Regions from separate parts of the Streptomyces sp. NPDC050485 genome, predicted to be linked through region 2. Evidence: riboswitches for the same ligand, from Rfam matches in the RefSeq annotation. Region 2 holds a riboswitch; the other holds the start of a gene.
The links. A riboswitch is a leader RNA that binds a small molecule or an ion and turns the genes downstream of it on or off. The one in region 2 is predicted to bind cyclic di-AMP.
Positions count from the first base shown of each region.

Region 1 (4,206 bases), on a different contig from region 2:
AGGCGGCCAACCACCGTCACACCAGGGGGAGTTGCGGCCGGGGTCGGCCGGGGCCGCATCGCTGCCGCCGCCATTGACGGCGGGTTCGGTCCGGCTGCCGCTGATCTTGACGCGTCCCCCGGCGCCGACCCTGCCCTGCGGATCCCGCCGTTCCCTGGCGCCGACTCTGCCCGCGGGATCCCGCCGTCCCCCGCCCCGCCCCGCCCGGCACCGGGACCCGCACCCGCTCGGCCGCTCCGGAGTCGCCGTCGGCGGTCGGGCGGGGCAGGCTGGACGGGTGCGGCAGCGAGCAGAGGGCGAGAGGCGCCTGGTACGGGCGCTCCCCGTACTGCTCATCGTCGTCGGCTTCGTTTTCGACGCCTCGACCCCGCCCGACCTGACCGCCGTCGCCCTGTTCGCGGGCGCCCCGGTGGTCGCCGCCCCGTTCTACTCGGCCCGCGCCACCGCCGTCGTCGCGGCCCTTTCGGTGCTCGCCGTGGTGGGGCTCTGGTTCCTACAGGGCATCCCCAGCCTCGGCGAAGGCGCCAGCGAGCTGTTCACCGTGCTGTTGGTGGGCGGCCTGGCCCTCGTCATCAACCGCATCCTGCGCCGCAGCGGCGAACAGCTCGCGTCGGCCCGCGTCATCGCGGAGACCGCGCAGCGCGCCGTGCTGCCCACGCCTGCGGCCCGCATCGGCGGCCTCCACGTCGCCGCGCGGTACGAGGCGGCGCAGGCGGACGCGTTCATCGGCGGGGACCTGTTCGCCGTGCAGGAGACCCCGCACGGGGTGCGGCTCATCGTCGGTGACGTACGCGGAAAGGGGCTCCAGGCGGTGGAGGCCGTCGCCGTGGTGATCGGGGCGTTCCGGGAGGCCGCCGAGCAGGAGTCCTCGCTGGAGGCGGTGGCCCAGCGCCTGGAGCGGGCGCTGGCCCGCGAGGGCACCCGGCGCGACCGGCTCGACGCGGTCGAGGGGTTCACCACCGCGGTGCTCGCCGAGATCCCCCGCGGCGACGGCACCGTACGCCTGGTCAACCGGGGGCATCCCGAGCCGCTGCTGCTGTACCCGGACGGGTCCGTGGACATGCTCGTCCCGGCCGAGCCCGCGCTGCCGCTCGGCATGGCGGACCTGGGCGTGTGGCCGGACCGGTCCGATGCGCGGCCGTTCCCGGCCGGGGCGACGCTGCTGTTCTACACCGACGGGCTGTCCGAGGCGCGCGACGGGCGGGGCGTCTTCTACGACCCGCGGGCCCGGCTGCGCGGCGCGGTCTTCCCCGGCCCGGAGGCGGTCCTGGACGCGCTCGTGGACGACGTACGGCGCTACACCGGCGGCGGCGCGAACGACGACATGGCGCTGCTCGCGGTGGCCCGGCCCACCGAGGGGCAGCCCGACCGCCGCCGCACCGTCAGGATCGTGAAATGAGCCCGGCCGGAGCCTGCCACGGAGGCCGTCCCGGATCCTGTCACCGTGGGTGCCCGAAAGGTGTCCCTCCGCATAACATTTGACACACCGTCAGGAAACGCTGTGAACGCGAGTCGCGCTGAATCGCCGTCAACTCGTCCGGTTTGACCCGGCTGTGGCCGCTAAGTCCAGGCCAAGACCGTTAACGATCAGTGGGAACGGCTTGGAATCCGGACCGGGTGTCTATTAACGTTCGATAACGCAGCGCGGTCGGCCCAGCCGCCGCAACGGCGGCACCGCGCGCACGCGCCGAATCCCGAAAGGGAACCGGGGAACCACCAACTTGGGGTGAATCAGGCGCCTTTACGGGTGCCTGTAGGAGACCTTCCTGCTCCGAACCCGTCAGCTAACCCGGTAGGCGAGAAGGAAGGAAAGGAGCGCGCCCTCGTGGCGTCCAACGAGCCTGCCCTCGACACCCCCATACCTCTCGATTCCCGGTACGGCGACGTGCCCGGCGACAGCGAGAGCTGGGAGGAGTGGGACCCGACCGCGGAGTCCGTACGTCCGGTACGCGGCCGGCACCGGGTGGCCAAACAGCGCGGCGGACTCGCCCGCAGCTCCACCGTGCTGGGCGTCGGCGTCATCGCCGCGGTCGGCGCGGGCGGCATGGCCACCGCGCAGCCCAAGCCGCCGGTCTCCATCTCGCTGCCCGACTCCCTCACCCAGAACCTGCCGGACCTCGGGTCGCTGCCCGGCGTCGGCGAGCTGGTCTCGCACAACGCCCCGGACACCCCGAAGAGCGAGGCCGCACAGGCCGACCAGAAGATCGCAGCCTCCCCGCTGACCATGACCGGCCTCTCCACCGCCGAGGCCGAGCAGGGCGCCACCGACGCCGGTGAGGCGCTGCGCGCCCGCATCCTCCAGCAGGCCGAGCAGCAGAAGGCGAGCGCCGTCGCCGAGGCGAAGGCGGCCGCGCAGAAGGCCGCCGCCGAAAAGGCCGCGGCCGAGGCCAAAGCCAAGCAGGACGCGGCGACGGCCAAGGCCGCGGCCGAGAAGAAGGCGGCCGAGGAGGCCGCGGCGAAGAAGGCGGAGGAGGAGCGGCTGGCCAAGCTGGCCGCGAGCTACTCGCTGCCGGTCGGCTCGTACACGATCACCTCCACGTTCGGCGAAGCCGGCTCGATGTGGTCCTCGGGCCACCACACCGGCCTGGACTTCGCGGCCCCCACGGGCACGCCGCTCAAGGCGATCCACTCCGCGACGGTCAAGTCGGCGGGGTGGGCCGGTGCGTACGGCTACCGCACGGTGCTCACCCTCGACGACGGCAGCGAGCTCTGGTTCTGCCACCAGTCGTCCATCGCGGTCAGCGCGGGGCAGAAGGTGGCGACGGGGGACGTCATCGGGCGGATCGGCGCGACCGGCAACGTCACCGGGCCGCACCTCCACCTGGAGGTCCACACCCCGGACGGCACCGGCATCGACCCCATGACCTGGCTCCAGTCCAAGGGGCTCAACCCCTGATCGATCCGAACGGGTCCGGAGTCGTCCATGGGGCTCGACCGCTGATCGATCCGAACGTGTCCGGAATCAATCGTCCATGCGGCTCGACCCCTGATCCGAACGGATGCGGAATAGCGCCCGGCGCACGGGAGTTGATCACCACATGACCTCTCTCCGTGCGCTCGGCGGCTCCGATCTGTCCGTCTTCCCGCTCTCCCTCGGCGGCAACGTCTTCGGCTGGACGGCCGACCAGGACCAGTCGTTCGCCGTCCTCGACGCCTACACCTCGGGCGGCGGCAACTTCATCGACACCGCCGACGCCTACTCCCAGTGGGCCCCCGGCAACTCCGGCGGCGAATCCGAGACGATCATCGGGAAGTGGCTGGCCGCCCGCGGCAACCGGGCCGATGTCGTCGTCGCCACCAAGGTCGGCGCCCACCTCCAGCACAAGGGGCTGGCCGCGAACACCATCAAGACCGCCGCCGAGGAGTCGCTGCGCCGCCTCGGCACCGACTACATCGACCTGTACTACACGCACTACGACGACCCCACCGTGCCCGTCGAGGAGATCATCACCGCCCTCGACCAGCTGGTCCAGGACGGCAAGGTCCGCGCGATCGCCGCCTCCAACATCACCCCGGAGCGGCTCCAGGAGTCCCTGGACTTCTCCGACCGCGAGGGCCTCGCCAAGTACGTGGCGCTCCAGCCGCACTACAACCTGGTCTCCCGCGACACCTACGAGGGCGCCCTCCAGGAGACCGCGTCCCGCGCGGGCCTGGCCGCCGTCCCCTATTACTCGCTCGCCTCCGGCTTCCTCACCGGCAAGTACCGGCCGGGCCAGACCGTGGACAGCCGACGCGCCGAGGGCGCGGGCAAGCACCTGGAGACCGAGCGGGGCCGCAAGGTGCTCGGCGCGCTCGACCGGATCGCCCAGGAGCGCGGCGCCGAGATCGCCACGGTCGCGCTGGCCTGGCTGGCCGCCCGGCCCACCGTCGCCGCCCCCATCGCCTCGGCCCGTACGGTCGAGCAGCTGCCGGCGCTGCTCGCCGTCGCCGACCTGGAACTCACCGACGCCGAGGTCTCCGAGCTGACGGCCGCCTCGGCATAGGCCTCAGCGTAGGTAGGGGTTGTACTGCGCCGGGCCCGGCAGCGGGCCCGGCTGACCGTACGGCGCGTACTGCGCGTGCTGGGTATAGGGGTGCGGCGGGGCGAACTGCGGGGGCAGCCAGATCCGGCCCGTCGCCTGCGCCGCGTACAGCAGCGCCGGGGCTGCGACCGGCTTGCGCTCCCACAGATGGTGGAGGAGCTCCTGCTCGCGGGCCGCGAAGTCG
Region 1 is NZ_JBITHR010000002.1:20,714-24,919, reverse strand. Features, by position in the region: gene ACIBK6_RS03770 (PP2C family protein-serine/threonine phosphatase) at 278-1,399, shown strand; cyclic di-AMP (ydaO/yuaA leader) riboswitch at 1,676-1,814, shown strand; gene ACIBK6_RS03765 (M23 family metallopeptidase) at 1,826-2,896, shown strand; gene ACIBK6_RS03760 (aldo/keto reductase) at 3,039-3,983, shown strand; gene ACIBK6_RS03755 (PrsW family intramembrane metalloprotease) at 3,987-4,206, opposite strand, start outside.
Region 1: it holds a riboswitch for cyclic di-AMP, as region 2 does, so the genes downstream of both, ACIBK6_RS03765 (M23 family metallopeptidase) here and ACIBK6_RS20425 (M23 family metallopeptidase) in region 2, are expected to answer to the same signal.

Region 2 (4,206 bases):
GGTGGCCGCGAGTCCGACCCGGTCCACGTAGTCGTGGTGGGTGAAGCGGTGGACGTCCTTGGCGGAGAGCCGGGGGTAGGGCGCGAAGAAGCGGTAGTACTTCGACTCGTCCGACACCTGCTCGTAGAAGGAAACGAGCCGCTCGGCGTCCTCGGTGGTGATGGGCCTGATGCGCGCGGTGCCGCCGTCGCGGAGCACCACGTCGGCCTCCCAGTGAGCGGGGTACGCGGGGTCGGACGCCGTCGTCATACCGAAAGCGTACGGGGCGCGGGGCCATCCGGGGCGGGGCACGGTGGGGAGGGCCGAACGGCGGCGGAAGCGGGCCTAAGGTCGGTAGGAGCACTGCGCACCACATGAGAGACTGGTCTAGACAACCGTCAGAGATTTCGAAGGGCAACACCATGGCTGAGCGCCGCGTCAACGTCGGCTGGGCCGAGGGCCTGCACGCCCGCCCCGCGTCCATCTTCGTCCGTGCCGCCACGGCTGCCGGAGTCCCCATGACGATCGCCAAGACCGACGGCAACCCGGTCAACGCCGCTTCCATGCTCGCGGTGCTCGGCCTGGGTGCGCAGGGCGGCGAGGAGATCGTGCTGGCCTCCGACGCCGAGGGCGCGGACGTCGCGCTCGACCGGCTGGCCAAGCTGGTCGCCGAGGGTCTCGAGGAGCTCCCCGAGACCGTCTGATCCGGTCGGCTGCACAGCGAAGGGCCGCTGATCCCGCATTCGGGACCGGCGGCTCTTTCGTTTTCCCGGCCGACGTACCCCGCACATGTACCCTGCGCACGCATTTCGATGACGGAATTCCCGCGTCCGCATTTCCGGGCCAGCATTTCGCGGTCCGCATTTCATTTCGAGCAGCCGAAATACAGTCCCGCACCGCGCTTTCTTTGTATACGGCCCGGCTGTTAAGTGCGGGCGCTCGCCGTGTGTACGGCAGGTTGCGAAGTGCTCACCGCGGCGGGGCGCCGCAGCCGATGGGCGGAAAAAGAGCGCTCGGCGTGCAGGGCGGTGAGCGAGCGGGCGCGTTCGGCATCGCCGCGGGCCACCGCGTCGGTGATCGCGCCGAGTTCGGCCCAGGACTCGGTCGGCCGGGCCGGCTGCTCGACCGCGTACATCCAGGCCACCTTGTGCCTCAACTGCGTGAGCAGCGCGATCAGTCCGGGGCTGAGGGAGGCCTGGGCCAGCGTCTCGTGGAACCAGCCGCCCAGCGAGCGCAGATCCTCGCCCTGGCCGCGCCGGGCCCGTTCCTGACCCAGCCTCACCAGGCCGCGCAGCACTTTGAGATGCGCCTCGGAGCGGCGCGACGCGGCCCGTGCGGCGGCCAACGGCTCAAGCAGCACGCGCAGTTCGAGGAGGTCGGCGGCCTCCAGATCGGTGGGCTCTGCCACCCAGGCGCCGGCATGTCTGCGGGTGGTCACGAAGCCCTCGGACTCCAGAGTGCGCAGGGCTTCGCGGACCGGGACGCGGGAGACCCCGTAACGGCGGGCGAGTACGTCCTCGATGAGCCGGCTGCCGCGCTCCAGGGCACCCGAGACGATGTCGTCGCGGATCGCCGTGCATACCGAGTGCGCCGGAATGCGCATGGGCCGAACCTCCGCCTTTATCCCCGCGAAACGCGGTCGAACGACGCCAGTCGGCGCCTCTCGGTGTGTCTATCGATGTCTGTTCCGCGACTCTATTCCAGGCTTTGTTAATTCCCGGTGACGGGCCGGAACCAATGGATATTTTTTGGCCAACGGCGAAGACCCCCGGCGGCGTGCCGGGGGTCTTCGGTGTGCGCGGGGCGGGTCAGACCGAGACGCCGTGCGAGCGGAGGTAGGCGACCGGGTCGATGTCCGAGCCGTAGGTCGGGGCGGTGCGGGCCTCGAAGTGGAGGTGCGGGCCCGTGGTGTTGCCGGTGTTGCCCGACAGCGCGATCTGCCGGCCCGGCTCGACGGACTGGCCGACGGAGACCTGGATGTCCGAGAGGTGGCCGTACTGGGTGTACGTGCCGTCGTTCATCCTGATGACGATGTTGTTCCCGTACGCACCGCCCCAGCCGGCCTCCACGACGGTGCCCAGACCCACCGCGTGCACCGAAGTGCCGCTCTCCGCATGGAAGTCGATGCCGGTGTGGGCGCCGGAGGACCACAGGGATCCGCCGGTCTTGTAGCCGGTGGACACATAGCTGTCCGATATGGGGGCGACGAAGGTGTTGAGGCGCTTGCGCTCGGCCTCGCGCGCCGCGCGCTCCTTGGCCTCGCGGTCCGCCTTGACCCGCTCCTGCGCCTTGCGCTGCGCGGCCGCCTCGGCCTCCGCCTTCGCCTTGGCCTTCACGGCCGCCTGCTTCTGGGCCTCGGCCTGGGCACCGAGCTGGTCGGCGAGGCTGTCACCGATGACGATGGCCTGGGTGAGGCCGGTGTCGGCGACGCTCGGGGCGGCGGTGGCCGGGGAGGCGAGGGTGCCTACGACTCCGGCGGTGGCGAGGGTGGCGATGCCCGCGATGTTCGCGCTGCGGCGCGTCATGCGGCTGGGCGCGCGGTGCTTCCCGGTGGCACGGGTGAACGCCATGAAGTGGCGGTGTCCTTTCCTTCCATCTCGCCTACCGGGTTAGCTGACGGGTTCGGAGCAGGAAGGTCTCCTACGGGCTCCTCCGCGGGCGGAGGCGTCCGATTCACCCCAGGGACTGAGTGGGTCCCCGGCTCCCCTGGCTCGCGCCGTACGGGGACTCGGCGATCACTGTCCGGTGCCGCGGGTGCGACGGGTGGTGACGGACAGCGGGACCGACGCTAGACGGCTGATCTTTCAATCACCAAACAGACACCGGCTTTTGTAGCGCACGCCACATGACAGACAGGTAACCTCCCCAATAAACCGGACATATGCCCCCAATAGGGGAGGACCCCGGCGGCGCATCCGCCACCGGGGTCCCCATGTGTCCAGTTGTCCAGGGCCTCAATCAGCCCGCGACGACGGTCACTTCACCGATTCCGAGCGCCCTGACCGGCTCCTCGATCTGCGCCGCGTCACCGACGAGGACGGTGACCAGCCGGTCGGCCGGGAAGGCGTTGACGACGGCCGCCGTCGCCTCCACGGTGCCGGTCTCCGCCAGGAGCGCGTACAACTGCGCCTGGTAGTCGTCCGGGAGGAACTGCTCGACCTGGTCGGCCAGCGTCCCGGCGACGGCCGCCGCGGTCTCGTACTTGAGCGGGGCGACGCCCACCAGGTTCTGCACGGCGGTCTCGCGCTCGGCGTCCGTGAGACCCTCCGCGGCCAGCGTGCGCAGCACCTTCCACAGGTCCTCCAGCGCGGGGCCGGTGTGCGGGGTGTCGACCGAGCCGCTGATGGCGAGCATCGCGGCACCGCCGTCGGGGCCCGAGCGCAGCACCTGGCCGAAGGCACGCACGCCGTAGGTGTAACCCTTCTCCTCGCGCAGCACGCGGTCGAGCCGGGAGGTGAGGGTGCCGCCCAGGCAGTACGTGCCGAGCACCTGGGCCGCCCAGACCCGGTCGTGGCGGTCGGCGCCGATGCGGCCGATGAGCAGCTGGGTCTGGACCGCGCCGGGGCGGTCCACGATGACGACCCGGCCGGTGTCGTCTGCGGTGATCGGCGGGATGGGGCGCGGCTCGGCGGTGTCACCGGTCCAGTCGCCCAGGCTGTCCGCGAGGACCGCGTCGAGGTCGGTGCCCGACAGATCGCCGACGATGACGGTGACGGCCGTCGAGGGGCGCACGTACGCCTCGTAGAAGGAGCGCACCGCCGCCGCGTCGATCGCGGCGACCGTCTCCTCGGTGCCCTGGCGGGGGCGCGACATGCGCGCGGCGGCCGGGAACAGCTCCTTGGAGAGCTGCTTGGCGGCCCGCCGGGACGGGTTGGCCTGCTCGTGCGGGATCTCGTCCAGGCGGTTGCGCACGAGCCGGTCGACCTCGGAGTCGGCGAACGCGGGGGCCCGCAGCGCCTCGGCGAGCAGCGAGAGCGCCTTGGGCAGGCGGGAGACCGGCACTTCGAGGGAGACCCGGATGCCGGGGTGGTCGGCATGCGCGTCGATGGTGGCGCCGCACCGCTCCAGTTCGGCGGCGAACTCCTCCGCCGAGTGCTTGTCGGTGCCCTCGGTCAGCGCCCGCGCCATGATCGTGGCAACGCCGTCGAGGCCCTCGGGCTCGGCGTCCAGCGGGGCCGCGAGGAAGATCTCCACGGCGACGACCTGCTGGCCGGGGCGGTGGCAGCG
Region 2 is NZ_JBITHR010000009.1:224,625-228,830, forward strand. Features, by position in the region: gene ACIBK6_RS20410 (GNAT family N-acetyltransferase) at 1-249, opposite strand, end outside; gene ACIBK6_RS20415 (HPr family phosphocarrier protein) at 402-683, shown strand; gene ACIBK6_RS20420 (GntR family transcriptional regulator) at 905-1,582, opposite strand; gene ACIBK6_RS20425 (M23 family metallopeptidase) at 1,788-2,549, opposite strand; cyclic di-AMP (ydaO/yuaA leader) riboswitch at 2,563-2,723, opposite strand; gene ACIBK6_RS20430 (M16 family metallopeptidase) at 2,938-4,206, opposite strand, start outside.